3 regions of the Bacillus sp. OTU2372 genome follow, and region 3 is predicted to be linked to each of the others. Evidence: riboswitches for the same ligand, from Rfam matches in the RefSeq annotation. Region 3 holds a riboswitch; each other region holds the start of a gene.
The links. Region 3 has a riboswitch for lysine ahead of AAHB15_RS26590 (amino acid permease). Riboswitches for the same ligand answer to the same signal wherever they lie in the genome.
Positions count from the first base shown of each region.

Region 1: it holds a riboswitch for lysine, as region 3 does, so the genes downstream of both, AAHB15_RS13490 (aspartate kinase) here and AAHB15_RS26590 (amino acid permease) in region 3, are expected to answer to the same signal.
Region 2: it holds a riboswitch for lysine, as region 3 does, so the genes downstream of both, dapA (4-hydroxy-tetrahydrodipicolinate synthase) here and AAHB15_RS26590 (amino acid permease) in region 3, are expected to answer to the same signal.

Region 1 is NZ_JASATK010000007.1:65,794-76,598, forward strand. It holds gene sdhB (succinate dehydrogenase iron-sulfur subunit) at 1-660, opposite strand, end outside; gene sdhA (succinate dehydrogenase flavoprotein subunit) at 682-2,433, opposite strand; gene AAHB15_RS13480 (succinate dehydrogenase cytochrome b558 subunit) at 2,486-3,097, opposite strand; gene AAHB15_RS13485 (YslB family protein) at 3,524-4,003, shown strand; gene AAHB15_RS13490 (aspartate kinase) at 4,135-5,355, opposite strand; lysine riboswitch at 5,471-5,648, opposite strand; gene uvrC (excinuclease ABC subunit UvrC) at 5,715-7,487, opposite strand; gene trxA (thioredoxin) at 7,775-8,089, opposite strand; gene AAHB15_RS13505 (electron transfer flavoprotein subunit alpha/FixB family protein) at 8,297-9,274, opposite strand; gene AAHB15_RS13510 (electron transfer flavoprotein subunit beta/FixA family protein) at 9,314-10,087, opposite strand; gene AAHB15_RS13515 (enoyl-CoA hydratase) at 10,195-10,805, opposite strand, start outside.
Region 2 is NZ_JASATK010000003.1:172,289-183,093, reverse strand. It holds gene AAHB15_RS08640 (CAP domain-containing protein) at 1-801, shown strand, start outside; lysine riboswitch at 990-1,168, shown strand; gene dapA (4-hydroxy-tetrahydrodipicolinate synthase) at 1,289-2,176, shown strand; gene AAHB15_RS08630 (SDR family oxidoreductase) at 2,288-3,124, shown strand; gene AAHB15_RS08625 (aldo/keto reductase) at 3,259-4,041, shown strand; gene AAHB15_RS08620 (DUF2243 domain-containing protein) at 4,124-4,642, shown strand; gene AAHB15_RS08615 (cytochrome c oxidase assembly protein) at 4,632-5,426, shown strand; gene AAHB15_RS08610 (NAD(P)H-hydrate dehydratase) at 5,620-7,173, opposite strand; gene AAHB15_RS08605 (alpha/beta-type small acid-soluble spore protein) at 7,329-7,523, shown strand; gene AAHB15_RS08600 (hypothetical protein) at 7,577-7,750, opposite strand; gene AAHB15_RS08595 (hypothetical protein) at 8,047-8,340, shown strand; gene AAHB15_RS08590 (hypothetical protein) at 8,676-8,972, shown strand; gene AAHB15_RS08585 (hypothetical protein) at 9,129-9,341, shown strand; gene AAHB15_RS08580 (hypothetical protein) at 9,429-9,701, opposite strand; gene AAHB15_RS08575 (TerC family protein) at 9,766-10,497, opposite strand.
Region 3 is NZ_JASATK010000030.1:29,873-40,677, forward strand. It holds partial or broken gene AAHB15_RS26560 (YmaF family protein) at 1-256, opposite strand, end outside; gene AAHB15_RS26565 (DMT family transporter) at 425-1,393, opposite strand; gene AAHB15_RS26570 (PH domain-containing protein) at 1,638-2,252, shown strand; gene AAHB15_RS26575 (nitroreductase family protein) at 2,298-2,609, opposite strand; gene AAHB15_RS26580 (winged helix-turn-helix transcriptional regulator) at 2,647-2,874, shown strand; gene AAHB15_RS26585 (YitT family protein) at 2,932-3,747, opposite strand; lysine riboswitch at 3,954-4,143, shown strand; gene AAHB15_RS26590 (amino acid permease) at 4,299-5,783, shown strand; gene AAHB15_RS30335 (helix-turn-helix domain-containing protein) at 5,888-6,115, opposite strand; gene AAHB15_RS26595 (hypothetical protein) at 6,268-6,441, shown strand; gene asnS (asparagine--tRNA ligase) at 6,498-7,889, opposite strand; gene AAHB15_RS26605 (hypothetical protein) at 8,253-8,483, shown strand; gene AAHB15_RS26610 (GNAT family N-acetyltransferase) at 8,500-8,964, opposite strand; gene AAHB15_RS26615 (BA3454 family stress response protein) at 9,093-9,227, shown strand; gene helD (RNA polymerase recycling motor HelD) at 9,285-10,805, opposite strand, start outside.

The DNA of each region.
Region 1 (10,805 bases), on a different contig from region 3:
TTGTACGCAGTTTTGAGAATTACCGCAGCCCTGCATACCGCCATCCTCCATAAAAGCATTTAAACGTTCAGCCGCGTTCATTTCGCCTGTTGGATGAGCGTTGAATAAACGAACTTGGTTAAATACAGCTGGTCCCATGAAGTTTGTTTTACTATTCACATTTGGACAAGCTTCTAAACATACACCGCAGGTCATACACTTAGAAAGTTCATATGCCCACTGACGTTTTCTCTCCGGCATCCGAGGCCCAGGTCCTAAATCATAAGTTCCATCAATTGGAATCCATGCTTTTACCTTTTTCAACGAATCAAACATTCTGCTTCGGTCAACTGAAAGGTCACGGACAACAGGGAAGGTTTTCATTGGCGCTAGGCGAATTGGCTGCTCTAATTGATCAACCAATGCCGAACAAGATTGACGAGGCTTCCCGTTAATAACCATTGAACATGCACCGCAAACCTCTTCAAGGCAGTTCATTTCCCAAGTGACTGGAGTAGTCGTTTTCCCTTGTGCATTTACTGGATTTTTACGTATTTCCATCAATGCCGAAATAACGTTCATATTCGGACGGTATGGAATTTCGAATGTCTCCTCATAAGGAGCAGCATCTGGGCTATCTTGACGAGTAATGATAAATGTTACGTTTTTATTTTCAGACATGCTTCCCTACTCCCCTTTCTATTAATGTTTTGTTGTGTAATCGCGCTTCCTTGGCTTAATTAACGAAACGTCGATCTCTTCGTAATGGAAAGCTGGAGCAGTTTTAGAATCAACGAATTTAGCCATCGTCGTTTTCATAAATTCCTCATCATTCCGCTCAGGGAAATCAGGTTTATAATGAGCACCACGGCTCTCATTCCGGTTATAAGCACCGATCGTAATAACACGGGCCAATTGCAGCATGTTCTGTAATTGTCTTGTGAAAGCTGCCCCTTGGTTGCTCCATTTCGATGTATCATTGATATTAATGTTTTGATAACGCTCCAATAGTTCTTGAATCTTTTCATCTGTTTTTAACAGGTTGTCATTATAACGGACAACGGTTACGTTATCAGTCATCCATTCACCAAGTTCTTTATGAAGTACATAAGCATTTTCAGTACCATCTAAAGACATAACATTATTCCATTTTTCTTCCTGTTCTTTCACATGACGGTCAAATACAGTAGAAGAAATGGCATCTGAACTCTTTTCAAGTCCTTCGATATATTTAACAACATTTGGTCCTGCCACCATTCCGCCGTAAACAGCTGATAACAAGGAGTTTGCACCAAGACGGTTTGCACCGTGCTGTGAATAGTCACACTCACCAGCAGCAAATAAACCTTTAATGCTTGTCATTTGATCATAATCAACCCATAGTCCACCCATTGAGTAGTGAACCGCAGGGAAAATTTTCATTGGTACTTTACGTGGGTTATCACCCATGAATTTTTCATAAATCTCGATAATACCACCAAGTTTTACGTCCAATTCATGCGGATCCTTGTGAGAAAGATCAAGGAATACCATGTTTTCACCATTAATTCCAAGCTTTTGACGAACACATACATCAAAGATTTCACGTGTTGCAATATCACGTGGTACAAGGTTTCCGTAGGCAGGATATTTTTCCTCCAAGAAGTACCAAGGTTTTCCGTCTTTATATGTCCAAATACGACCGCCTTCACCACGTGCAGATTCGCTCATTAAACGCAGCTTATCATCACCAGGAATAGCAGTTGGATGGATTTGGATCATTTCACCATTTGCATAGTAAGCGCCTTGCTGATACACGATCGATGCAGCTGAACCTGTGTTAATTACGGAGTTGGTTGACTTTCCAAAAATAATCCCAGGGCCTCCAGTTGCCATGATGACAGCATCAGCAGCAAATGATTTGATCTCCATTGTTTTTAAGTTTTGGCAGACAACCCCGCGGCACACCTCCTCATCATCTAGAACCGCACCAAGGAATTCCCAGCCTTCATATTTAGTAACCAAGCCATCCACTTCATGGCGGCGAACCTGTTCATCAAGTGCATAAAGAAGCTGTTGCCCAGTTGTTGCTCCGGCAAATGCTGTCCGGTGATGCTGTGTTCCGCCAAAACGGCGAAAATCTAGTAAACCTTCAGGTGTACGGTTAAACATAACACCCATCCGGTCAAAAAGATTAATGATTCCAGGTGCCGCATCACACATCGCTTTAACAGGCGGCTGATTCGCTAAGAAATCTCCGCCATAAATGGTATCGTCAAAGTGAATCCACGGAGAATCCCCTTCACCTTTTGTATTTACTGCTCCATTAATACCGCCTTGGGCACAAACAGAGTGAGAACGTTTAACCGGAACTAGCGAAAAAAGCTCTACCGGTGTTCCTGATTCTGCCACTTTGATAGTAGCCATTAAGCCTGCAAGGCCGCCGCCGACTACAATCACTTTACCTTTACCCATTCGTGACTCACTCCTTTAATCCAAAATACAATTTTTTCCGACTTATAATCTATTAAGATACAAATGCAATTAATGTTTGAATACTAATTAATGAAAGAATAACAAACACACCGATTGTCACGTAAGTAGTAATACGTTGTGAACGTGGTGATACCGTAATACCCCAGCTTACTAAGAATGACCATAAACCATTGGCAAAGTGAAAAATTGCTGAAAGAATTCCTACTAAATAGAAACCAAACATAAATGGTGATGATAGAATATTGTGCATCATGTCATAGTTGACTTCAGTCCCTAATGCAGCTGCCACACGTGTTTGCCATACATGCCATGCAATAAAGATCAATGTAATGACGCCTGTGATACGCTGAAGTAAGTACATCCAGTTTCTGAAAGTACCAAATCTATTAACATTACTATTTGCTGTAAAAGCAATATAAAGTCCATAGATTGCATGATATAACAACGGTAAATAAATAATTACTGTTTCGAGGACAATCTTGAAAGGAAGACTTCCCATAAAGTTTGAAGCCTTATTAAAAGATTCAGGTCCCCCTGTTACAAAATGGTTGACGATTAAGTGCTGCGTCAGGAATACTCCGATCGGAATAACTCCTAGTAATGAGTGCAATCTGCGATTAACAAACTCACGATTACCCGCCATTATTTTTACCCCCCTTTTAGTTTTAAAAAGTGCTTTTTTACTGTAACCTTTTTATATTTCCTTACAAATCCTTAATTGTCATCACTGTGACAATTATGTGACATGTTCATTTTACTCCCATCATTTAAGAGCGTCAAGAAAACGGATACAGATTCTTTAGCAAAAATAGAAAATTTTTAAAATATATTGATATTGTAATAGACCTTTATAACAGTTGAGTTTTATAGCCCTTTGTTATGTAATACAACAATATTCTTCAATCAATTTCCAACATCTAACTGTTAGAAATTATATTTAATAGGAAATAATAATTATGATGAAAAATAGGATTAAATATTGCGCGATAATTTGTTTATTACAAATAAAACGGTACTGAAATCCGCCTCAAATTGTATATAATAGAATGATAGAAAGAGGGGAAGCATATTGAAAGAAAGTACTGTTGTCGATGTAAGTTTGAACACAGATGAAAATATAGCTGAACAGACAGCTGAACCACGCACCGTATCGATATTCGGATATGAATTAATTAGGGAAATCCTTCTGCCCGAGATTCTTGGCAAGGATACACAGGAAATATTATATTGGGCAGGCAAACGGCTGGCGCGGAAATACCCATTAGCTGATTTTGATGAGGTTGTTACCTTTTTTCATAATGCCTCATGGGGCCAGCTGGAAATTAGAAAAGAAACAAAAAACGAGATTGAGATTGAACTGGTGAGCCCAATACTTGTTTCACGGGTAAAATCAAAGGCCGAGCATTTCTTTCAGCTTGAAGCAGGCTTTCTCGCACAGCAAATGGAGCTTCAAAAGGAAGTCGCCGCTGAAGCCTTCGAACATCCCATCAAAAAAGGAAACAAAGTACAATTCACCGTCAAATGGGACATTAAAGACTACATCAAGTAAATTCAGGTCCCCTATCAAATTATTCTATAACGGTGATAAAAATGGTGTCAGCATACCTTTCGGTGCCTGACACCATTTTTATTATTTTTATTATTCTTATCATTTTTATTATTTTTACTATCTATACAATCTTATTGTTGTTGACCTAGTTCGAATGCTGCATGCAGGGCTTCAACTGCTTTTAGCATATTTTTTTCTTCTACTACGGCTGATACTTTGATTTCGGAGGTGCTGACCATTTTAATTTGGACATCATTTTCAGCGAGAACCTTAAACATCTTCGCTGCGACACCTGGATTGGAAATCATTCCTGAACCGACAATCGAAACCTTAGCTAATTTATTTTCTGCATCGAGCTGTTCATAGCCAAGTTCCGCTTTATTATCTTCAAGTACCTTCACTGTTTCTAATAGATCATTCGTGTGGATCGAGAATGACAGATTAGCACTTCCAGCTTCGGTTGTACTTTGAATAATAATATCTACGTTAAGATGATTCTGGGCTAAAGTGGTGAAAATTGTTGATAGACTTGTAAGCGAGTTAGTCAAACCTAATACGGTAACTCTTGTAATTTCGTCCTCAAATGCCACACCGCGTACCACTAGATTTTGTTCCATTGTTGCTTCCTCCTCAATAACTGTTCCTTCTTCTTTTTCCATGCTAGATCTGACAACAAGCTGTACTTTATAGTTTTTCGCAAACTCGACTGCTCTTGGATGAAGCACACCTGCGCCTAAATTGGCTAACTCAAGCATTTCATCATAGGAAACGGATAATAGTTTCCTAGCATCTTTTACATATCTTGGGTCTGTCGTAAACACGCCTGTTACATCTGTATAAATATCACATTTATCAGCTTTTAGTGCTGCTGCTAAAGCAACTGCGGTTGTATCTGAACCGCCGCGGCCTAATGTCGTAATTTCGCCATCCTCGGTAACACCTTGGAAACCCGCGACGATGACAACCTTTCCAGTAGAAACTTGAGCTTGAATTGCCTCAGGATTGATTTTCGCAATGCGGGCATTACCATGAACAGGTTCAGTAACGATTCCTGCCTGCCAGCCTGTGAAGGAAACTGCCTCAAGCCCTTGTTGTTGTAAAGCCATGGAAAGTAATGCAATGGTCACCTGCTCGCCTGTAGACAAGAGCATATCCATTTCTCGTTTGCTAGGCTCTTTCGTTATATCCTTGGCCAGGCTTACAAGCTGGTCCGTTGACTTTCCCATCGCAGAAACAACGACAACGACATCATTGCCCTTCTCTTTCTCCTCTCTTACACATGCTGCAACATTTAAAATTCTTTCAACACTTCCAACAGAAGTGCCGCCAAATTTTTGAACAACTAAACCCATCCTTTTTCCCCTACTTTCCATTTTGCTGTAACTAGTATGCTAGTAAAATAAAAAAAAGCAATGAGAAGGGCATCTCATTGCTTTTTGAACACGAAAAAAAATTCCTGTACAAACAACGTAAGATAGCTCTCCAAGACACCGTCTTGACAATTCTGGATTTCTTCAATACAGAACCAGCAAAAAAAGGATATGAGTCCTTCTTCACTTCGGCGAACCTTCCCTTTCATGATTCTTCATTGAAGCTCATCCTTCTCAGAATCATTACTATTGAATTTCGCACCTCTACCTTCACTTTAGTACGATAAAGTGACTGATTAAATTTTTATCATTATAGCATGTTCATTATTTTATGACAATAATTATGAACGAAGTTTTTCGATTAATTCTTCTGCCACATTTGTCGGAATACCAAGTGCAGTAAATTCCTCCAGTGTAGCTTCCTTCATTTTTTTCACTGAACCAAATTGCTTTAATAATAATTTTTTTCGCTTTTCACCAATTCCCGGGATATCGTCGAGTAATGATTGAAAAGCACTTTTCCCGCGGATTTGCCGGTGGAAAGTAATCGCAAAACGGTGGACTTCATCCTGAATTCGCTGCAGCAAATAAAACTCTTGGCTATTCCGTGCTAATGGGACAACTTCGAGCGGATTTCCATAGAGAAGCTGTGAAGTGCGGTGCTTCTCATCCTTCACTAGACCTGAAAGCGGGATATCTAAACCAAGTTCATTTTCTAGAACATCCCGTACGGCTTCAATATGTCCTTTACCGCCATCAATAATAATTAAATCCGGCAGCGGAAGATTTTCTTTTAGGGCTCTCGAATATCGTCTCCTAGTGACTTCCCGCATGGATTCATAATCATCCGGACCTTTTACCGATTTTATTTTATATTTTCGATATTCGCGTTTGTTCGCTTTTCCATCTGTAAAAACAACCATCGCTGATACGGGGTCCGTCCCTTGAATATTGGAGTTATCAAATGACTCTATTCGGTGCGGGGTATAAATCCCGAGGAGCTCTCCCAAATTTTCAACGGCCTTAATCGTTCTTTCCTCATCTTTTTCAATGAGAGAAAATTTTTCCTTTAAGGCGATATTGGCATTTTTAATCGCCATTTTAACCAGGTCCTTTTTGGCCCCTCTTTGTGGCTGCAGGACCTTTACTTCCAGCAGCTGCTCTGCCAAATGAAGATCGACCTCATCTTGGATAAGGATCTCTTTTGGCTTAAAATGACTTGCTTTTGTATAGAATTGACCAAGGAATGTTAAGATTTCTTCCTCAGGTTCATTATAGATTGGGAACATCGAGACGTCCCGCTCAATCAACTTACCTTGACGGACAAAAAAGACTTGAACACACATCCAGCCCTTGTCGACTGCATATCCAAACACATCACGGTCTGTAAAATCGGTCATCGTGATTTTTTGCTTTTCCATAATGGTCTCAATGTGGACAATTTTATCTCGGAACTCCTTAGCTCGTTCAAAATCCAGTTCTTCAGCCGCCGTAGTCATTTTTTCCGTTAGCTCATTTTTAATTTCTTTATAGCCGCCATTTAAAAAACGGGTGATTTCATCCGTCATTTGTTTATATTGGTCTTCACTTACTTCATTTACACAAGGTGCCAGGCACTGTCCTAAATGGTAGTACAAGCAGACCCGATCAGGAAGGGTAGAGCACTTACGCAGCGGATAAATTCGGTCGAGCAGCTTTTTTGTTTCGTTTGCCGCTCCGACATTTGGATAGGGCCCAAAGTATTTCCCTTTATCCTTTTTTACTTTTCTCGTAATAATTAATTTCGGATGTCTTTCCGCTGTTAATTTGATAAACGGATAGGTTTTGTCATCCTTCAGCATGATGTTATATTTTGGGTCGTATTTCTTGATCAGGTTTAATTCAAGTAGAAGCGCTTCTATATTTGAAGAGGTAACAATATATTCAAAGTCTTCAATTTCATTGACAAGTCTTAATGTTTTCCCATCGTGAGAACCGTTAAAATAAGAACGAACACGGTTCTTTAACACTTTCGCTTTCCCCACATATATAATCGTTCCCTGACGGTCTTTCATTAAGTAGCAGCCAGGCTGATCAGGCAGCAGGGTCAATTTTTGCTTAATAATTTCATTCATTCCGGCCACTCCTCCGTCTTTTCTATCATATCTTATAAATTCTAATGCAAAGTTACGATAAAGGGAAGTAGGAGACTTCTGTAAAAAAAGAAAAGCGGAAGCGCCTTGTTTAGGGGCGCAAGGCTACAGACGAGTCGGCTAGAAGGCTGTTCTTTAGCCTACTTGACGGATTGACTTATGACCCCGAGCCCCTAGGCGCTATAGCTGGACAATTCTCAAAGTTATATTTCATTTTTTAAAAAATAAGAACCTCAGGCCTAAGAGCTTGAGGTTCTTACTTTTTTAACTTATACGTGCTTATCTAGTACGCTTGCTAATGCATCTTTAGGTTGGAAGCCGACAACTTTATCAACCACTTCGCCGTTTTTTAATACCAACAATGTTGGAATGCTCATAACACCAAAGTTAGCAGCAGTTTGTGGGTTTTCATCTACATCAAGCTTAGTGATTTTTACTTTTTCGCCCATTTCTGCGTCAAGTTCTTCAAGAACTGGAGCAATCATTTTACAAGGTCCGCACCATGGTGCCCAGAAATCTACGAGCACAAGACCTGAACCTGTTTCAGCAGAAAAATTTTGATCTGTTACGTGTGAAATAGCCATTTATATTGACCTCCTTAAAATACTGGAATACTACGGAAAGTATATCATTTGTTTGTCATATCACGCTAATAATATGTCTCGCAAATAATTTTCCCTTTTTTACTGTAAGTATTCTATTCATAACCAAGTAAAAAAGCGAGCCATACACCGCCCGCTTTTTAGTATTGACCTGCATTTCCGTTCGTAAACCGGCCAAGCTCTAGTTTATTACGAATGAACTTTTAGTTTTTTAAATTCTTCTGTTAACAGTGGCACGACTTCGAATAAATCACCAACAATCCCGTAATCAGCTACTTTAAAAATGTTAGCTTCTGGGTCTTTGTTAATCGCTACAATGACCTTGGAATTGGACATTCCTGCTAAGTGCTGAATCGCACCGGAAATACCGCAGGCAATATATAAATCTGGTGTAACTACCTTACCGGTCTGGCCTATTTGCAAGGAGTAATCACAATAGTCAGCATCACAGGCGCCACGAGAAGCCCCGACAGCTCCTCCTAATACATTTGCTAATTCCTTTAATGGCGCAAATCCTTCACCACTTTTTACGCCGCGTCCTCCAGAGACTACGACCTTTGCTTCACTTAAATCTACACCCTCACTTGCTTTTCTTACCACCTCTTTGATAATGGCTCGAAGGTCCTTGATATCAACAGACAGTGAAGTGACCTCACCTGTTCTGCTTTCATCCTTTACGGATGGTGCAATATTATTCGGACGGACAGTGGCAAAGATCAGCCCATCAGTCACAATTTTCTTTTCAAATGCTTTTCCGGAGTAAATTGGTCTAGTAAACACAATATTTCCGCCTGCCGCATCAACAGCCGTAGCGTCAGAAACAAGACCGGAAGAAAGTTTACCAGCAATACGCGGCGCTAAATCTTTACCTAAGGACGTATGCCCTAACACTAATCCTTCCGGTTTTTCTTGGTCAATGACTGCTAATAAGGCCTGCGCAAAACCATCAGATGTATATTGCTTTAATTTCCCGTCCTCTACAACGACAACGCGGTCTGCTCCATATTGAATCAGCTCAGCACCTAAAGCGCTTACAGATTCGCCGACTAAAACTCCAACAACTTCTCCGCCCTCTGCGACTGTTTTCGCTGCGGCAATTGCTTCGAAAGAAACATTACGTAATGATCCGTCACGAACTTCTCCTAGTACCAATACTTTTCTTGACATTCGATTACCCTCCTGAAAGACAATTTTTATGTGAATGGATTAGATTACTTTCGCTTCTGTATGAAGAAGATGAACAAGCTCTTTCACTTGATCATTTAAATCGCCTGCTAAAACCTTGCCAGCTTCTTTTTTAGGCGGCAAGTAAATTTCAATTGTTTTTGTTTTGGCTTCAACTTCGTCTTCCTCAAGATCGAGATCATCTAACTCTAATTCTTCAAGCGGCTTTTTCTTTGCCTTCATGATACCTGGCAGCGAAGGGTAGCGTGGCTCGTTTAGGCCTTGCTGTGCTGTTACTAAAAGCGGCAGGCTCGTTTCAATTATTTCTGAATCTCCCTCAACATCACGAGTTACTGTTACCTTTGCCCCATCAATTTCTAACTTTGTAATGGTTGTAACATATGGAATGTTAAGCAGTTCGGCCACACGCGGACCAACTTGGCCGGAGCCCCCATCAATAGCCACATTTCCTCCTAGAATTAAATCGGCATTTTTAGCTTTCAAGTATTCGGCTAGAATTTTCGCAGTGGTAAATTGGTCCCCATTTTCTACATCATCTTCGATATTAATTAGAACGGCCTTGTCTGCACCCATCGCAAGAGCAGTGCGTAATTGCTTTTCAGCTTCCTCATTTCCAACTGAAATAACAGTCACTTCGCCGCCATTGGCATCGCGGACTTGAATCGCTTCTTCAATGGCATATTCATCATATGGATTGATAATGAATTCTGCACCGTCCTCATTAATCTTGCCTCCAGAAATGGTAATCTTCTCCTCCGTATCAAAGGTTCTTTTCATTAATACATAAATGTTCATGGTTTCCCTCCTAGTAAATTTCAAACATTAATTTAGTTCGAAAGATTGAGAAAATACTTCGCAAAAAAATTTATTGGAACTTCTGGACAGATGCCTGCCGTTAGAAGTTATGCCCCTTTAAAACTAGGCTCTCTCTTTTCAAGAAATGCCTGGATTCCTTCTTTTGCATCCTCTGATACAAATACTTCACCAAATAATTCAGCTTCCCTTTTGGCTCCTTCGTAGAATTCCTCTGTTTTAGCATAATTCAATAATTCTATGGCTGCTTGAATGGAACCAGGACTTTTCTTAGCAATCTTGCCTGCCAATTTATAAGCTTCATCTAACAGCTGACTTTCAGGGAAGGCACGGTTTGCTAAACCATATTCAACCGCCTCTAGACCGGAAATAGGTTCAGAAGTAAACAGCATTTCCGCAGCCCTTGCAACACCGATGTATTTAGGCAAACGCTGTGTACCCGCAAAACCAGGGATTAACCCAAGCTGAAGCTCAGGCAGACCAAGTTTGGCATTTTCACTTACATAACGGATATGACAGGCCATCGCCAATTCAAGTCCACCACCTAGAGCTGCACCATGGATGGCTGCAATAATTGGTTTTGGGAATTTTTCCATCCGATCGAATAAATCTTGCCCAAACTTGCCAAGGTTCGCAAATCCTACTGATGAAGTCACAGTCGTAAATTCCTTAATATCGGCTCCTGCTGAAAAAAATCGGC
Region 2 (10,805 bases), on a different contig from region 3:
GTCGAAAACTTAGGGACGCCTAACCGTTCCACCCTTAATGAATATGGGACCACTTGGAATACCTATCATGATAATTACCAGAATTTCTTCATGGTCATGTACAATAATGAAAATAAGGTGGCTGGCTTATATTCCAACCAAGACTTAATTGCCTCCAAAAAAGGAATCAAATTAGGGACAGCAAAAGGAACAGTTCGTAACCTGCTTGGTAATCCCCTAACCAGTATTCAAAAAGGGCTTGTCCTTTACAAATTACCTGAACAGGAGGACTATGATATTTTCTTGATAGATAATACCTATGTCACTGTTTTTTATGATAAACATGAAGGCAATACCGTTACAGCTGTTCAATTAATCAGCAAAGACCAAGAAAATAAGAAAGTAGACTTTTATACAAAACCAAGCTCGCAGTTAAAAGAAGGCTTTGAGTATCAGTTATTTGACTTAACCAACGCTGCCCGGGTTGAACACCAGCTTCCGATCCTTACGTGGGATGAGCATGTACAAGTAACCGCCCGAAAGCATAGTACTGATATGGCCGTTCATAATTATTTTGACCACACCAATCTAAAGGGGCAATCACCGTTTGACCGAATGGCAGCGGATGATATCGTGTATCAGCTGGCGGGTGAAAACCTGGCTTACGGCCAATTCAGTAGTATTTTTGCCCATGAGGGATTGATGAATTCACTAGGGCACCGGGAAAATATCCTGCGTAAGGGGTACACGTTTCTAGGTGTAGGCGTTGCCTTTAATAATGAGTCACAGCCATATTATACGGAAAATTTTTATGCAAAATAAGTGAGAAGAACTAACACTCGCTGAACATTGGCTTCGGCGAGTCTCTTTTGTTAAGGTGAACTTTAGTCCCATTCATTTTGTGATTTTTTCATTTATTCAAAAATTTGCAGTTGGTTTCCCTTGTAATGAAACGGAAAATTTGCTATATTACTAGTAATTACATATTCTCTTACTTCAATACCTTTTGAAGTGAGGATAGAGGCGCAAAGACCATCAGTACACTATTTGAGGAAAATGAGGTCCTATGATGATTGTGGAAAGGGGAATTTGCCGAAGCGGATAGAGTCTCATTGATCTTGAAGCTGGTTCTGTGTTGAATAAGCACAGAATTGTCATATAGGAAACTATATGGAGGGCTATCTCACGCATAGGAACTTATATTTTGATGTTTCTACAGCAGTAGCGACCCTCGTTGCTGCTTTTTTGCGTTGACATCAGAATGGCCTTACCCCTCTAATTTATAAAAAATTACAAAGGGTGAGAAAAAATGAATTTTGGCCAAGTATTAACCGCAATGGTTACACCATTTGATCAAAATGGTGATGTTGATTTTAATGCCACAAGATTGTTAGTTAACTATTTAATTGAAAATGGCACTGAAGCGTTAGTTGTGTCAGGTACAACTGGTGAGTCCCCTACCTTAACAACAGAAGAAAAAGTTGCATTATTTAAGTTAGTTGTGGAGGAAGCCGCAGGCCGAGTTCCAGTTATCGCTGGTACTGGCTCAAATAATACACGGGCCTCCATCCATTTAACAAAACTAGCTGCAGAAGCTGGTGTTGATGGTATTTTACTAGTTGTTCCCTATTACAACAAACCATCGCAAGAAGGAATCTATCAACATTTTAAAACAATTGCCGAAGCAACTGTTCTACCAGTCATGCTGTATAATATCCCTGGCCGCTGTGGTGTAAACATGTCTGTTGAAACCGTTGTTCGTCTCTCAAAGATTCACAATATCGTGGCTATTAAAGAAGCGGGCGGCAACTTAGATGCGATGGCTGAAATTATCAGTAAAACCCCAGATCATTTCTCTCTTTATAGCGGGGATGATGGGTTAACTCTTCCAGTTTTAGCCATTGGCGGGACTGGAGTGGTTTCTGTTGCTTCGCACATTATCGGCAATGAAATGCAGGACATGGTCACAAAATTTAAAAATGGACAGTTCGAGGAAGCAGCGGCTGCACATCGCAACCTCCTTCCGCTAATGAAGGGCTTATTTGCTGCTCCTAACCCTACGCCAGTAAAGGCCGCTCTAAATATGACGGGCATCCGTGTCGGTAATGTACGATTACCATTGGTACCATTAACCGATGAAGAAATATCAACGTTGGAAAAGCTGCTGCCAACTGACAAACTTGTAAGTGTAAGTTAAATAAAATAAGGCTGCCTTTTTAGGTCAGCCTTATTTTTTTAGTTATTTCTATACATATCTTTCCTTTATGCATTTTTAATAATAGATATGGGCCTTGAAAGGAGAAGCAGAATGAATGGAAAAACAGCAATAGTGACGGGTTCGTCGAGCGGCTTTGGTTTACTGTGTGTAATTGAACTGGCATTAAAAGGATTTACAGTGATTGCCACCATGAGGAACACAAACAGAGCGAATGAGCTTATAGACCTGGCTAAAGAAAAGCAAATAGATAATTCTATTCATATCACTTCACTGGATGTTACCTCAACTGAATCTATTCATGATTTTAAAATATTCCTAGAAAATTATTCTCAAATTGATGTGTTGGTAAACAATGCCGGGTTTGCGGCAGGTGGTTTTAGTGAAGAGCTCTCTATAGATGACTATAGGCAGCAATTTGAGACCAACTTTTTTGGCGTGATTGCCGTGACCAATGCTGTTCTGCCGATCATGAGGGCTAGAAAGCAAGGCAGAATTATTAATATGAGCAGTATAAGTGGTAGATTCGGGTTTCCAGGCTTATCGGCTTATACCGCCTCCAAGCATGCGCTTGAAGGATATAGCGAGAGCTTAAGGCTCGAGCTCCGTCCTTTTGGGATTGATGTTTCATTAATAGAACCTGGATCTTACCAAACTAATATTTGGACTAGTGTTGATCAACTCGAAAACAATCCGGAATCACCTTACGCATTTTTTATCGATAGCCTTTTAAAAGAAATAAATAATGGGAAAGCAAATTATGGCGACCCTAGTGATGTAGCTAAACTAGCAGCCCAAATTGCCTCTGATCTTGGTACACCTGACCTTCGTTATCCGATTGGCAAAGGAGTAAAAATGAATCTATTCCTTAAAAAGACGCTGCCGTGGAAACTACTTGAAACAGCCGTATTAAAAAGGCTTAAATCTTAAAAATGAATAGGATGAAATCTGTTTGGTTGATTCTTCCATATTAAAGAGACTATACTAATGGTTGAATTAGTGATAAGGAGGAGAATGCATTGAACAGCTTACAGTCTAGTACTACCCTACATAATGGTGTTAAGATGCCATGGTTTGGCCTTGGTGTCTACAAAGTACCTGAGGGTGAGGTTGCCCTTGATTCTGTGAAAATGGCGATCAAAGCCGGTTACAAAAGCATTGATACGGCTGCACTTTATGAAAATGAAGAAAGTGTTGGTCAAGCAATTAAAGAGTCTGGTGTCCCCCGTGAGGAACTCTTTATCACAACAAAAGTGTGGAATGAGGACCTGCGCAATGATTCCGTTGAGGAAGCATTTGAAACAAGCCTGAGGAAGCTTGGTCTTGACTATGTTGATTTGTACTTAATCCACTGGCCAGTAAAGGATAAATATAAAGAAGCTTGGAAGGTTCTCGAAAAGTTATATAAAGAGAAACGTGTTCGGTCAATCGGGGTAAGCAATTTCAACATCCACCACATTGAAGACCTGATGTCTGTGGCCGAAATTAAGCCTATGGTAAATCAGGTCGAGTTACATCCTCTCCATTCGCAGCCCGAGCTGCGCGATTACTGTAAAAAACAACAGATTCAAATTGAGGCGTGGGCACCGCTTGGACAAGGCAGACTGCTTGATCACCCTGTCTTACAAGAGATTGCGTCGGGCCATCATAAATCAATTGCCCAAGTGATTTTACGCTGGGATATCCAAAATGAAATCGTGACGATTCCAAAATCGATTAGAGAAAGCCGCATTAAAGAAAACTCCAATATCTTTGATTTTACGTTATCTTCAAGTGATATGGAAAAAATTAATGCCCTTAATGAAAATCAACGCTTTGGGGCTGATCCTGATAATTTTAATTTCTAAATATCGGTAAGACTGTCCTCCCTGGGACAGTCTTTTTTAGATTTATTTGATTAATGATAGTCCTTTAAGGGTAGAGTGAATGATGAAAAATAAATGTTCGAAGGTGAAGAGTTTGGTTCAATCTAGAAGCAGTAAAGATCTTTCAACTCAGTTGAAGAAAAATCTCCGGTCAGGGATATTTTTTGGAATCGGACTAGTCGCATTTATTGATGAGACTGTATTCCATCAGCTCCTTCATTGGCATCATTTCTATGATACAGCTACGACGGCAATAGGTTTGGTTTCGGACGGATTTTTTCATGCGTTTAGTTGGTTCTTGACTGTTGGCGGATTATTTATGGTGGCTGATATCCGGCGCCGTAAGGTCTGGCAGCCTATGAAATGGGTCGCCGGGGTCCTCCTTGGGGCAGGTGGTTTTCAATTATATGATGGGATAATTCAGCATAAATTGATGCGGCTCCATCAGATCCGCTATCATGTGGATATTGTCCCTTATGATATGGTTTGGCATATTACCTCTGTTTTTATAGTGCTGATCGGCATTGTTCTTTTAGTGCGTTTTGCTAAGAAAACAGGAGCTGTTTCGGAAAATGCACAATAGTCATCATTTAGGGTATAGCTTCAGTTTCCACCTCCTCTTAATGGTGCCGTTTACTTTTTCCTTATTGGCTTATCTGGGGGCGGTAGTTAAAGTTGTTCTTTCAGGAAAAACATGGCCCCTTTACCGTGTGATCTGGTGGGTACTAGGTGTATTCTGTGCTCTTGGGGCCGTAACTGGACCAATAGGTGCACGGGCCCATGCCGATTTTACAGTACATATGATCGGACATTTATTGCTAGGTATGCTTGCCCCTCTACTTATGGTTCTAGCGGCACCGATGACGTTGATTTTACGAACAGTTAATGTGGTGTTGGCTCGCCGGCTTTGTTTGATTTTAAAAAACAAATTTTTTCGATTTATAGGCAGCCCAATGATTGCTTCTGTTTTGAATATCGGGGGTCTATGGGTGCTTTATTATAGCAGCCTGTATAATGTGATGCAGGAAAATGTTTTTTTGCATTTGCTGATACATATGCATATTTTTCTGGCAGGAAATGTTTTTACTTTGTCGATCATCTATATTGACCCTGCCCCGCATCGATTGAGCTTCTTGCATCGAGGGCTGGTGTTTGCGACCGCTTTATCGGGGCATGGGATTTTAGCCAAATTTATATATGCCCATCCTCCAGCTGGAGTGAGTGCGGAACAGGCTAAGATGGCCGGAATGGTTATGTATTATGGCGGTGATGTTATTGAGCTTGTTTTGATTATTATCTTTTGCTATCAGTGGTATAAGTCTTCGAGACCTGCTAAGGCTGTGGATCAATTATACGGAGTCCGATGAATCGGTGGGTTTTCCTTGATGAGATAAGAGTTTATTGACCGTTAGGACGGAATCGGCTCCCCGTCGGTTAATGAAGTTATGCCTCATTGACCGTACTAAGCAAAAACTGGTTGTCTTGGTCAATGACGAACCGTTCCATTGACTGTCCTAAACTAAAACTGTCTCTCTTGGGTAATGACGCGACCGATTCATTTTAATTCCACAACAACCGCAGCTGCTCCCTAATCCCATCAATTAAATCCAAAGGCCCTACACCGTAACTAGAAAGCATCACGGACTTCTCTTCCCCTGCTCTGGCATGCAGATAACTCGCAACAACCATCGACTCAACTGGAGAAGCCCCCTGCGCTAAAAACGAAGTAATCATCCCCGTCAACACATCACCGCTCCCACCCTTGCCAAGCGCATCATGGCCATGCGGATTAATAAACACATTTCCATCTGGGGTAGCAATAACCGACCGGTGTCCCTTTAACAACAAATAAACACCGTAATCTTTCGCAAAAGTCTTCGCAATCCCTATTCGGTCCTCTTCCACTTCTTTCACCGTCTTATTTAACAACCTCGCCATCTCGCCAGGATGGGGCGTAAAAATGACATCCCCTTTATATTGCCGTACCAAATTTAACTCGTCCCGAAGCAAATACAAAGCATCTGCATCAACCACAACCGGCTGGGTAGTCAATAACGATATCAATGATTTCATCCAAGCCTCACCACCAGGAAATCGGCTAATCCCCGGACCCATCGCCACACTCGTAAATTGATGCAGTAAAGATGAAAGTTGATCAATCGCCTTGATAGAAAAATGTCCTTCCTCATCCCGCAACGGCAAATATAATGACTCAGGATTTTGTGCGGCAGCCATTGGATAGATACTCTCCGGTACCGCTAATGTGACTAGGCCTGCACCAGAATTGAGCGCTGCTTTTGCCGAAAAAATCGGTGCACCAACATAGAACTTGGATCCCCCAACAACCAGAACATGACCAAATGTCCCCTTATGACCATCCTTTGGCCTTACCGGAACCGAATTAGCAACTAGATCCTCCGTAATTAAACGAGGTAAATTTATACCCAAATCCTCAACTATTGATGGCGGCACGGAAATATCAACCGCCTTCCATTCACCCACAAACTTTGGACCATCCTCTAAAAAGAACCCTTTTTTAGGAAAAACAAACGTCACTGTCATTGAAGCTTTGACTGCTGTCCCCTCTACCCTTCCGCTATCACTGTTAACACCAGAAGGTATATCAACAGAGACAATTAGTTTTTTCCCTGCCTGTTCATTTATCATGGATATGATGGCTCCGAAAGGTTCCCTAACAGTCCCAATTACACCAGTCCCTAAAAGTGCGTCAACAATCACATCGGCCTGTTCCATTTCCGACTGAACCAATTCAAGCGTACTGTCATGTAAAAAAAGAATCGGTAACTGCCGGGTCCGATAGACGTCAAAATGTACCTTCGCATCCCCTTTAATCTTATCAGGGGGTACTACCAAACCTAACTGCAAATCATATCCCAAATCACACAGTCTTCTTGCAATAACAAATCCGTCCCCGCCATTATTCCCGCCCCCTGCGAGCACTAAAATACGAGGATTCTCACAAGGAGAACCCGAAATAATTTCCTCCACTACCCTTGCTCCAGCATTCTCCATTAAGACGATTCCCGGCAAGCCAAGCTTGTCCATCGTATATTGGTCCATTTGCTGCATTTCTTTTTGACCTGCTATAAACATTATACTCGCTCCTTCTTCCAGTCCTTTCCCTTATTATAAACCTTACCCAAGCTCAAGACAGTTTAGATCCACATGAATTTGAAAAAACAAATAGGTTAAATTATATACGAGCAACTGTTTAGTTGCTCAAAAAAAATCGTCGGGAGTGATGTATCATGGGTAGAAACAAACTTTTGGTTCCTGGTTCAGGCGATGTCCTTAATCAAATGAAAGAGGAAATTGCCAACGAGTTTGGAGTTCAACTTGGTGCTGATACGACCGCACGAGCAAACGGCTCAGTCGGCGGCGAAATGACCAAACGTTTGGTCGCATACGCTGAGCAAGCATTGCGAAATCAGCAAGGTCAATAACCTATGCGATTTCAAAAGGGTGTCCTTATTTGGACACCCTCTTTTATCAACATTTAATTGGCAAACAGAATTTTGATTTCGCCCTCTGCCTCCACCATCCTGCCAAACCGATATCCTTCAATTAGCACATGTCGTTCATGATCGGTTAAACGGCGGTTCCATTTTGTTTCTAAATACATAATCACTTCGTTATAAAAAATTTCCGGATAATCAAAAGGGGTATTCATCAAATTCTTCTCCTCCTTTTCTTAATCGCCTTTGCTTTTATCCATCATGTCCAAAATCTCGACTATTTAAAATAGGATGACCGCAAACACGGCGAAAAATCATAAACGAGATTTGGAATAATCCCTTTTTAATAAATTATGCAAGAACTTAAAATCTGTATAGTCCAATCATAGTAGGCAAGAATCATTATTTTTTTAAAATAGGGAACAATAGTTGTGAAACTGGTTGTAAACTATGTAAACTGGCAAAAACCGGTTTATGATTATTATATTATGGGAAAGCGGTGAACGTGTTTATGAATCAGGATTTTTCAATCAATCACGAACAGATGCCTAACTTTAAAAGTCATGAAGAAGCACGCACTTATTTCAAAAACCTTTACGGCGATCGGTTTTTACTAAGAGGAACAGATATTCGCGAGGGAACAAAAGTCACCATGTATCATCTTGTGAAAAATCCTGAGATATATCAGCCATATATGGAAAGTTTTTCTCATGAGGTGAAACATGAAATTACAAACATGGATGTCTTTAAAAGCTATAATACGATTGAAATAGATGAAAATGGAAACGTTCATTTTCAATCTTAACAAAGAAAAAAGGGAGCATTATAAGTGTAACGGGTTCCTAATCTATCGGAATACGTGAACTTGTACCTGAAAATATAAAATGCAAATGAACTTGCACCACAAATGTGGTGCTTTTTGAATGTGAATAAAAATAGTTCAGACATAATTGAACTTAGCTGCTTCAAAATTTAATTTCGAAGCTTTCTTTTACTAACGCCTCCGTAAGTTTAACAAGCCCATTATCTTTTACTGCACATTTAGTTGGTACCGTTTTTTAACATTAAAATAAGTTTTTTTATTTTTACGTTCTTTATTAGCCTTTATTCCATACGCTTAATAATGGGGAGTGAAAACTAATGCAAAATGAGAAGTTTGATATCGAGATACTTAAATTAATTGAGAATAAACTTGATTATATTTACTCTATAGCTAAATCTAATTACAATGATAACCCCGAATTAATGGATACTATTGAAAATTTAGCTCAGGTAGCAAATATCTTTGCAAAAAGTAGAATTCAAGAATTAAAAGGTCATGTCATCACCTCAAGTCCACAAGGATTCATAGTGTCTAAAATAGCTAACTCATATTCTAGAATGCAAAATTATGAGAAGCAAAAACAAGATATTAACGTTCCGCCTTGGAAGCTATAATGCTTCTTTTTTTGTTCTAAAGACCATAACTTTTTATACATGCCCCACATTCTTAAACTCATGCACAAAATAAAGAAAACTTGAAATAATTAATGCGAATTTAAAGGAAAAAACATCCTATATGTCGAAAATATTATAGATAAAGGGGATGACCCAATGAATAAAGTGGATTTACTAAAAAATCTTCGCAATGCCAGTCGAGGTAATTTTTTTTCAACAGAGATTCCTAAGGCATCTAACGAGAATGAAAAAAAGATTGAAGAATGGGTTGGAGAATTAGAGAGTGAAGGAAAAATCAAGTTGAGAGAATGTGTACAGCGAGAAGACTCAATTTATTTACACGGAATAATAAAGTATGCATCGGAATAATCCGGTGCTGCTTGCAAGATCGGACTTAATGTCTTAATAGCATCAAAAGAAAAAGCCAACAAAAGTTGACCTTTAACTTTTTAATCATTAATTTTCATTTCTAATCAAAGCATCTATTTGTTTTTGTGAAAGTTGCTCACGATCAATCTCAATATCTTTTCCGCTGCCAATCAAAACTAGATCATCGTGACTTGATATCGGTTTTCTTCCTCTTGGTACAGATTCTGTATATTTTTTCCACTCACCATTAATCTTTGCGAGTGAGACATCACCTCTTTTCATCATCAAACCATCTATACTTTTCGGCATCATCAAACCTTTTATAAATTGTTTATTTGAAAAATAAAAATCTTCTTCCATTTTTTCATCTCCTTATTAGTTATTAGTATAACCCATTATTTTAAGTGCCTTCCCTCTTTAAATATTACATGGTAGTTTCTTTTCCAACTAATTTTCGAATGAAATGAATAAGGAAGGTACTTAAGAAAATTCCAATTAGGATACTAAAAAACACAAATTCATCCATATGGAATCCAAAAGCCGAAACAATCATTTTCACCCCAATAATCGCTACAAGGATAAAGGCTGTTGTCTCGAATTCGGGCACTTTTTCGATAAGAGCAAGAAAAAGGTGCGCGACTCCCCGCATCATCAAAATTCCGATGACTCCACCAAGCAGTAAAATCCACTCTTGATTTGAGACACCAAACGCGGCAATGACACTGTCAAAACTAAAGGCTATGTCCATCAGTTCTACCGTTAACACGGTCCGCCAGAAGCCTTTCTTTCGACTTTGAACTTCGTCATCCTCTTCATTTTTAGTTAAAAAGTTTTGAAATACAATCCAAAGCAGATAGTGACCGCCGATTATTTTTATCCAAGGGATAGTTGTTAGAGTTACGCCAATCCCAATTGCTATTATTCGAAAAAAATAAGCCCCAAATATCCCATAAAATAAGGCTTTCCTTTGCTGTTTCTTCGGAAGATGTTTGACCATCACCGCTAAAACAAGGGCATTATCAGCAGACAGCAGGCCCTCTAGGATAATCAAGGTACCAATTACTCCCCAGCTGGCTGGATTCGTAAATACCTCATTAAAGGCCTCCAGTGAAAAAATCGTACTGTAACTATTTAATATACCTTGTAAGAAGTCCATCTGGATTTATTTCTCCCTTTCCCATTCCAGTAATGTTTGTCCCAATTTAACAGGTTTGTCTCCTTACTTAAATGTATGAATGGCTTATGAATATATGACTGGCATTCTTTAACATAAAAAAGCCTGTACTCCTAGAAAGTAATGGAGTACAGGCCTTAGTTCTTATTCTTTAATCGAGCCAATAAACCGCTCAACGACTTTTTCCTATGTAATAAGTTGATTATAGAAATAATAATTTAAAAATTCAATTTTCTTGCTTGCACTAGTAAGACAAGCGGAAGGCGCGTGGAGCTGGACAATTCTCGAAG
Region 3 (10,805 bases):
TAATGGACATGCATCCCATTCCCTACTGGTATAGCTGGGCCGGAGTATGCACGATAATGGTGTATGTCCATCCTCAAATAGCACATATCCTTCCGTATAATGAATATGCCCCCCATCTTGAGTTGGAATCGGCGGTGATGTAACGTCCAAACATTGATGCACATGCCCTGAGCTTACACCTGTATAGTCAATTTGAACCGTGGTTATGATGTGGAACAAAACCTTGGACAAAGTCATCCTTACCTGTATTTCTAATCACAAACACCCCATAAAGTAGATTTAATGTTACAACTATATGCAGCTGATAATTAAATAAGTCAAAAAAGGCATTCAAAATTTTCGCTCGCAATGATGGTAGCATCTTCGCACTAAAAGAAAGAAAATAAAAATCCTTATCACAGAGTATTGATAAGGATTTTTGCTATTAAACACTTACATTATGAATTTTCCTTTTTACTATTTTGTTAGAAAAATGGCTTTGCAAAACCATGCCAATCATGACTAATGCCATGCCGCTCCAGGATAAGGCTGAAGGCATCACCGAGTTTAAGAGCAATAATTCTCCCATTACGGCAAATAAAACCTCCATCGATTGGGTTGCCTCGACAGCAGCGAGCTTTTGCATGTCACCTCTAACTAAATCAGTGGCTTGAAAGAATAGAACCGTGGCAATAACTCCTGAGGATATAGCCACAAGCCCCGATTGAGTGATTTGCCCTAGGCTTGGAGAACCAGCCGTAAGCAAACCATAGATAGATAATACAATCCAAAAAGGCAGACTGGCAAGTGTCATTCCTAACACCCGTTGAAAGACATCTAGACGGCCTCCGCACACCTCCATCATTTTCCGGTTACCCAGCGGATAGGCAAAGGACGCAAGGATAATTGGTAATACCCCTAGGGCAATTGCCATCAGCGATAAGTGACTCGCTTGTTCCAATTGCATAAGGATAACTCCTAGTAAAATAATCAGGGACATCCCTAAACCCTTAAAGGGTATTCTTCCTCTTAACTGAATAGCCCCTTTCTCCGTCATGACAGTTTCGTAAAAAAGTGGTGCTAGCATAGAACCAGAGATAATGGTAATCTGCCAAGTTGAGGCAATCAACCAGCCAGGTGCATATGCCGCCGAAAAGCAGATCGGTGCATAGAAGAATCCAAAACCGATTGTACTCCATAATATCCAGATACCAGGCTGCTTTTTCATTTCAAGTAACAATGGTTTAAAGTTCTTCCTCCCGATTACAATTAGAACTAGAAATGGAACCATAAAGAAATATCTTAAGGATGCACTCCAAATCCAACTTCCTCCTGCAAGATCCATCGATCTATTGAGGATAAAGGTAATCGCAAAAAAGAAAGCGGCAAATATGCCTAACATAATGGGGCGCATTCTTCTCTTTCCTTTCCTATTCAAGGGATCAATAGTAGTCTCCCTTCTTATTAGATCGGGTTAATTTTTATTAGTATATCAGATTTCTGAATTTTATGTTAACATATCTTATGAAAATACAGGCATATACTTATATGTCCTGAATAAAATGTTTTGTCGTAAAAAAAATACAAAACAAATGAAACTTTAGTCAATCTATTTCGTACATAGCTTAGACAAAAAAATAAAGAGTGAGGATGATTCGATGTTTGGAAAAGTGGCTGCTGATATTTTAGGATTAAGTGATGTAGGTTCCGTTATTAGACCAGAAAATTATGATAAAGTGGATGCAGACGATTATGTCATGCATGAAGACAATGAAAAAATTTATTTCTTAATAAAATCAAAATCTGATGAATATTGCTTTACTAATAATGCACTTATCCATCTTGATGGTACAAGCGCGACTAGTAAAAAACGGATGCTGCATCGCTATAGTTATGCAACAAACCGAATTTCAGATGTCATGCTTGAAACAGCTGGGACTGTCGATCTTGACGTTGAAATTAAATTCAAAATTGGCTCGGTTCCATTCTCGATTGATGTCCACAAGAAACATATTGAGGAAGTAAAGGACTTATATAAAGCATTAATCAAAATTTCTGAAATCTCCCATGAAAATGAAATCAGCCTGCAATTCGCTAAACAAAGCCTTGATGTTGCTTCGACCACTCTTGGCCGGATTACAAGCCCCGACAGCAATCTAGTGGTCCAATTCAAAATGCTTAACCAAGCAGCCTTTCAATGGCTTGAGGATAGCAAAAAACAATATTGTGTGAAGGATTTCGGATTTGTTTTTGAAAAATATATCAATAACTAAAATGAAACACCCCCAAGACTATTAAAGCTTGGGGGTGTTTCATTTTTATTTATAATCAATTATTACATCTTCTAGTGGTAATCGTGTGGTGTTGTGTGCTGGTGCTGCAGCCTTTCCAATTTGAAGTAATAAAATTGGAAAATAGCGATCGGAGACATTAAATCTTTCGATGAATTTCTGTTTATCGAAGCCAGCCATCGGCACTGTATCATAGCCTCTTTCTTTCGCAATCAGCATCAACTGCATGGAGATTAGCCCCGCATCGAATGTGGCAATATTTTTGCGAACCTCTTCAGGTGCATGTGGGTAGGTGCTGTTAGCATTAGCAATTAATTGCTCCATACTCCCTTTTCCCATGAATCCGGCTTCATAGGCACTTTGATACACTTTTTCAATGACAGGGCCCAAGCGATATCATGAAATTATTTCCTCAATCCCCGGCATTTCCGACCGTTTGTTAACAGAGCGGCTGCGAGATTTGGAATCGGAAGGATTAATTACCAAAAAGGTGATTGCGACCTCTCCTAAAAGAGTGGAGTATGAACTTACAACCGCCGGAAAAGATCTTGAAGAAGTGATAAATACATTAGTAAAATGGGCGAAAAATCACTCAAATAAGTAGAATGGCTACTATAAAAGAGGCTTGCATGTGATTATACATGCAAGCCTCTTTTATGTACTAAAACCGATTTTTTCTGTGAAACAGCCCCATTACTTCAATCGTTTCCGTGATATTGACAAAAGCACACGGATCCACCTCAACAATAAGGTTTTTGACTTCATTAAGTTCATATCGAGTAATGACAGTTATGATGATGTTGCGCTTGTCATTGGAGTATGCACCAATCCCATCCATGACGGTAAGACCTCTATAAAGGTTGGCTAGCAGATGTTGCCTTAGTTCTTCACCTTTATCCGTAATAATCATCAAGGTTAACTTCGCATGGTCCGTATAGATCGTATCCACAACTTTCCCGGTTAAATAAATAGATACTAATGTATTAAGGGCCGCATCCCAATTAAATAAAAATCCACTAATCACAATGACAACAGCGTTCATACCCGAAAGTAACACACCTATTGGAAAATCCTTTTTTCTCGACACAATCATCCCAATGATGTCAAATCCGCCCGTTGAACCCGATGAACGAAAGACCAGCCCTACTCCAAGACCTGCCAAAATCCCTCCAAAGATGGATGAAAGAATTGAATCCTTCGCAATTGGAAGTTCAGGCACTATGTAAAGGCCCACTGAAATGATGACTACAGAAATAATAGTATTCATAATGAATTTCTTTCCTAGCATCTTATAACCAATAATGATCAGTGGTAAATTCAATAGGAAGTTTGCCAAACCGGTATTAAGCGGGGTAACCATCCCTAATATCATTGATATTCCGCTTAATCCGCTGCTTAATACAGCGTGAGGAATTAAAAAAAGGTTAAATGCCACCACTACAATGAGGGAACCGGCAATTACTCCAATAATCTGCATGGCAAATCCTCCTGCCTCCCAATTTTTTCTTTTTTTTAAATGATACTGATTCTCTAAATGAAAGTAAACTTAATAGTTTTTTTCCAATAGCATAAATAGTCTGCCTATTTAGATTTAATTGACTTTTATTAAATAAGTTGACAATTTGATTATATCAATGATACTTTAGTAGCATATTAATTTAATAGAAAAATCCTCATCAAAACCGATGAGGTAGAGGTCGCGGTTTTTATCAGTAAAACGGATGAGATGTAGAGACATCGCTGAATTTGTTTGAAAGGAAAAGCTGCCGAAGTGTGCTTTCTTCTCTATAAAAGCATGCTGGGTCTGTCTTCGAATAGGAACAGAACTGTCACGTTTGAACCAACCAAGCAAACGTGTTGAGCTATCTTTCGGAAGGTATGATGCGGGGTATTTACAATGCCATCGGAGTCTGCTTCGATGGCATTTTTTATTCCAAAACTCCTTCTCGAAACTGTAAATCGCAGGCTGACCATCAGGTACTTGCGTACGTTAACAGCATTTTATAAAAAAGAAAAGGAGTTTTATTAATGCAAGGACAAACAGCAGGACCTTTAGAAGATATAAATACAGGTAAACATACATCCAAAGAGGATTCGAATGAATTAAAACGAAGCTTAAAATCTCGTCATTTAACAATGATTTCTCTTGGCGGAACCATCGGAACTGGATTATTTCTCGCAAGCGGAGGCGCAATTCACTCGGCCGGTCCAGGCGGAGCGATTCTTTCCTATCTTGTGATTGGAGTAATGGTTTACTTCCTAATGCAAAGCTTAGCTGAAATGGGCGCTTACATGCCAGTTGCCGGAAGCTTTAGTACGTATGCAACTAAATTTGTTGATCCATCCCTTGGTTTTGCCCTTGGCTGGAACTACTGGTATAACTGGGCGATTACCATTGCGGCAGAATTAGCTGCTGTCACCATGATCATGAAGTTTTGGTTCCCACATACTCCTTCATTTGTATGGAGCGCTATTTTCTTAGTGATTATGTTCCTATTAAACTATCTTTCAGTTAAAGGATTTGGGGAAGCGGAGTATTGGTTCTCGCTAATTAAGGTAGTTACAGTTATTATTTTTATTATTACAGGTACATTAATGATTTTTGGTATTATGGGTGACCATGCAATCGGCTTTAAAAACTTCACGGTCGGTGATGCTCCTTTTCACGGCGGGTTTATGGCAATGCTTGGTATCTTTATGGCAGCAGGTTTCTCTTTCCAAGGAACTGAACTATTAGGTGTTGCAGCCGGCGAGACGGATGATCCAAGTAAATCGATACCTCGTGCAGTCAAGTCTGTATTTTGGCGCATTCTTTTATTTTATGTATTAGCCATTTTAGTGATTGGTCTACTTATTCCGTACACAAACGAAAACTTGGCTAATGGCGATGTATCTGTCAGCCCATTCACACTTGTTTTTCAAAAAGCGGGGATTGCATTCGCTGCTTCTGTTATGAACGCGGTTATCTTAACAGCGGTTTTATCAGCGGGTAACTCTGGAATGTATGCATCAACTCGGATGCTTTGGGATCTTGCACGACAAGGTAAAGCTCCTAAATTCTTAGGTAAACTAAATAAAAATGGCGTACCTGTTAATGCTTTAATCGTGACAACCTTGGTAGGAACACTTGCGTTTCTGGCCTCTTTCTTTGGAGATGGAACCGTCTATGTTTGGTTATTAAACGCTTCTGGTATGTCAGGCTTTATTGCATGGCTTGGAATTGCCATCTGTCACTATCGTTTCCGTAGAGCTTATGTAGCACAAGGAAAAGATCTTAATTTATTACCTTTTAAATCAAAACTTTTCCCATTTGGTCCAATTTTTGCCTTTGCAGTTTGTGCATTTGTAGTACTTGGACAAAATTATTCAGCCTTTATGGGTGACCAAATCGATTGGAATGGTGTTTTAGTATCTTATATCGGATTACCTTTATTCCTTATTTTATGGCTTGGATACAAATTCACGAAAAAGACTAAAGTTATCCCTTTAGAAAAGTGCGATTTAGAAGTTTAAGAATATAGATAAAGCACGCGAATCCGCGTGTTTTTTTTATAAAAAAAAACAGACTTTAATTGAGTCTGTTTTTTACCACTTATTACGAATAATTCCGCTCTACTCTACTTCACGTCAGATGCCCAAACATATAGATCTTCAATCTGGCAATTTAATTCTTTTGAAATAGTCATGGCACAATTTAGATTCATTACCTTTTTAGACAAGAAATCGTCTAGTTGACCTCTAGGAATATTTGTATTCCTTTCTAGGCTTTCTAAAGTCATACCACTTTTGGATAATAACTCCTTGAGGTTACTTCTTTTTGCTTTATAATTTGTCAAAAATGACACCTCGCTTTATGTAAAGCATACCATAGTTACTTTATAATGGAAAGGAGAACAGTTCTGATTTTTCTTTGGTTCCTTCCATATCCTATACAGTAACAGCACATAAGTGGCATTTTTGTGTTATACTTAATAAGGAATATTAAAGGGGTGTAGAAATGAAAAGCTCTAATAACCGATATACTACTGGCCAAACCGTAAATATAATTGAAACAGGTGAGGTTGTTACCATTTTAAAATGGCAATATGTGAAAAATATGAAGAGGTATTCTTATACCGTTAAAGAACGTCCTAGTACATTTTATTTTGAAGAAGAACTGCAAAATTTATAAAATATAAAAAGCAGCACATAAAAAGAAGACCCACTGGATCTTCTTTTTCTTTTTGATTAAAATTCAGCATTTCCTGTTGTTCTTGGGAATGGAATAACATCCCTAATATTTGCCATACCGGTAAGGTACATGATTAAACGTTCAAACCCAAGACCATAACCTGAGTGTTTCGTGCCGCCGTATTTTCTTAATTCCAGGTACCACCAATAATCTTCTTCGCTCATTCCTAATTCTTTGATTTTTTCGGCTAGGATTTCTTCTCGCTCTTCACGCTGACTTCCACCAATTAACTCACCAATTCCTGGTACAAGTAAATCTGTTGCGGCTACAGTCTTGTTGTCTTCATTTAAACGCATATAAAAAGCTTTGATCTCTTTTGGATAATCCGTTACAAATACTGGGCGTTTAAAGATTTTCTCGCACAAATAGCGTTCATGCTCCGTTTGAAGGTCAAGACCCCATTCAACCGGATAAGCAAATGTTTCTCCAGAATTCTTCAATAACTCAATAGCTTCGGAATAAGTTACTCTTCCAAAGTCAGCTGTATGAGCTAGATTCAATCGATCTAACAATCCCTTTTCTACAAAGCTGTTAAAGAAGTTCATCTCTTCAGGAGCTTGTTCCATTACATAGCCAATTACATACTTCACCATTTCTTCCGCTAAATCCATGATATCTGGAAGCTCAGCAAAGGCAAGCTCAGGTTCGATCATCCAAAACTCAGCAGCATGTCTAGCAGTGTTTGAATTTTCTGCTCTAAAAGTCGGTCCAAATGTATATACATTTCTAAACGCTAATGCAAACGCCTCAGCTGAAAGCTGACCGCTTACGGTAAGGTTTGTTTCTTTATGAAAGAAGTCCTGCGTAACATCTGTTTTACCTTCTTCATTCTTCGGAAGATTGTCCATATCCAATGTGGTGACACGGAACATTTCCCCAGCGCCTTCCGTGTCACTACCAGTGATGATTGGCGAATGAACATAGACAAATCCTTTATCTTGGAAAAATTTATGGATCGCATAAGATGCTAATGATCTTACCCGGAAAACCGCATTAAACGTATTCGTTCTTGGACGCAAGTGTGCGATTGTTCTTAAATATTCGAAGGAATGCCTTTTTTTCTGCAGCGGATAATCTACATTAGATGTTCCTTCAATGATAATTTCCGTTGCTTTAATTTCGAAAGGCTGCTTTGCTTGAGGTGTATAAATAAAGTCTCCCTTTACTCTAATCGAAGAACTGATCGGAAGCTTTGTAAGCTCCTTAAAGTTTTCTAATTGCTCATCGAATACGATTTGCACACCCTTAAAAAAGCTGCCATCATTTAATTCAATGAACCCAAAGGTTTTGGAGTCACGGATTGTCCGAATCCATCCGGACAATTGCACTTTTTGCTCAATATAACTTTCGGTATTTCTGTACAAATCCTTAATTAAGGCTTGTTTCATTCTTCTTCCTCCTAAATCCTATGTAAAAGGTTTCGCTAATAGCCAGAATGGATGTTTTATCCTATATAATAATAAATACCTCTCATCCTAGGGGGACGAAAGGTAGAATTCTGACTATCCTCATTTCTTTTATCCCTTCAATATTATACAAAATACCATGTGACATAAGCAATATTCAACAAATTATTCGTTATATTAGAAAATTAATGTAGAAATTTGAAAGTTAGTCTCCCCTTATCGTCTTTGTCCCTTATCACTCAGCAAAAACTATTTTATTTTTCAGAATTCCTTAATAATTAGCAGGAATTAGTTAGATTACAGTCGAATTAATAAAAAAATGAAATCTTGATTGGGGGTAAGATCGTGGACAAGGTTACCTGTATTGCCTATCTGCTATACACTTCTTCTAAGAATCAAGACATCAGAGATAAAGCTATTCAATTATTGAATGGCGACATGTCCATACATGATTTAAAGCGGGATCATTCTGTTCATACACTCTTAGTTATGGCAGAATCGATGCTAAGAAAAAACAAATTAGATAAAAAACAAGTACAAGTCTTTGTTGAAGAATTTATGGTAGTCGAGGTTTAATTTCGGATGCAGGATTTTAGATTTGTTTTTGATAACATAATATGCCACTTCCATTTTGAGCTTTAGATGTTATATAATAAACAAATCCTAAAGATTCCCAAAAGTGCTGCGCTACTGTGTTTTCTTGCAGGACACCAATTCGGACTTTGTCCAAACCCCGATTCCGCATCTCACTTTCGTAATGTTCATAGGCCTGTTTTCCAAAACCAAAACCTTGATAATCTTTATGGATGATTAACAATCCAAGCCATGGAAGAGAATCTTTTGGATTTTCAAGCATATAATCAATAACCCCAATATAGGTCTCATCAAGCTTAATAAATACACTGATTGTATTTGGGTTCAGAAATTCCTTTTCCATATCTTTAAGTGACCTAGTTTTACTCCTATTTTCCATCACATTATATTGAGGATTAGAATTGATAATCTCAAGTGCAATATATAATGTTTCTTTGTTTATTTCTTCAAAATTCACCGACATCCAGTACTCTCCCATAGACATTTTTCTATAATTCATTATACCAAATCCGATCATGATCCTATAGAAAGATCCTGAATGAATTTTTCGACACAAATATTACATTACTTCATAAAAGAAAGGTGATTCAAATGGTACAAGTAGAAGTAACAATAACTTTCGAAGGAAAAAGCTACTTAACAAATGTTATCGCCCATCGTGAAATGTCTGATGATGAAATTTTACGTCTTGCTACTGAACAAGTACAAAAGCAATGGAAAAAATAATTACTTAGAAAAGCGGCAGGAAGTATCAAACAACCCTCTGCCGCTTTTACATTTTATCTAAATCACATCGTAAAAATCCTTTGGTACACATGCCATAAGCGGGCTATATTCACCGGTAGCGAACATATGCAGGACATGCATTGCACGTGTACAAACGGTATAAAATAACTTCCTCTCACTTTCCATTTCATATCGCGTACAATCATAAAGAATGACAGCGTCAAATTCAATTCCTTTGGATAAGTAAGAAGGAATTACATTAATTCCTTTTTCATAAGAAATGGTCCCTTTTTCAATTAAATGAACCGGTATAGCTTCTTTTAGTTCCTCAAACAACGCCTTACTTTCTTCCTCCGTTCGGCAAATCACCGCAATCGTTTGATATCCTTCCGATTTATATTGTTTAATGGAATCAAGAATTGCTCCATTTAACTGTGTCTGATCAACATGGCTCACTGTTGGTTTCTTCCCTCTTCGGTTAAAGGGTTCTATTTTTCCCCCACCCTTAATCAAAGCACTAGAAAACTCCACAATTTCAGTGGTTGAACGATAGGTTTTGGTTAAGACAAAAGTCTCAACCTCTTCATTACTAATATCCAAATCGGTCAAAACCGTCTGAGAACCCGTTGCCCCTGAGAAAATGGCCTGGTTGAAATCGCCAAGCAATGTCATTTTACTGTAAGGAAATAGTCGTTGAATAAAGGCAAACTGGAAGGGAGTATAATCCTGTGCTTCATCAATAAAAATATGGCGAATGGCTGTATTTGATTTTCGGCCTTCAAGTAAATCCTGCAGGTAGACAAGAGGGGTAGCATCTTCATAGGGAACAAACCTATGCCGGATATGATCAATTGTTTGTTGACTAATCTCTGGCCAATGTGTTGGAAGGCCGTTTACAGATTGTTCAGTTTCCTTAAACAATTTCAGGTATAATTGTGTTAGATCAATAAACTTTAAGTTTTTCACTCTCGCAAATAATGGTTTAAATCTTTCTTTCACAACCATTTCTGCAAGCAGCCGTTGTTCTCTTTCAAAGTCATCAAAGGTATTATCCGAAAAGTGGTTCTTCTCTTGGAGCTTCTTAAATGCCTCCATGTAATCCTCTTTTTCAAGGAATTGAATCTCTTCCTCTACCCAGCTTCGAGATCGTTCCCGCTTCACCGCACGCTTTAATTCCTTTAGCAGCCATTCCTTTACAAGCTGTATTCTGTTTGGAATGGAATAGCTTTTTTCCAACCCATAAAAATAGTCACTAATTTCCTTCTTAGAAATGATAATATCACCTCTAAAGGATAAGTCCCTAAAGATTAAGCCCTGATTTGATAGCTTGGATACGTAATGGTCAATAATATTTTTAAATTCAATACTGGCTTTAAATCGAATAGCCTCCACTCTAGTCTGGTATGTCTCTTCACCCTCTTCACTAAGCAGGAATTCCATTTGCGAAAAAGGATCCTCCACATCATAGGCTTTGCCCAATCTCTCGGTTAAATACTCTTGGAAAGTGGATTGCTGCATATTTTCCTCACCGAGTTCAGGCAGTACTGTCGAAACATAGCTGTTAAATAGAGGGTTAGG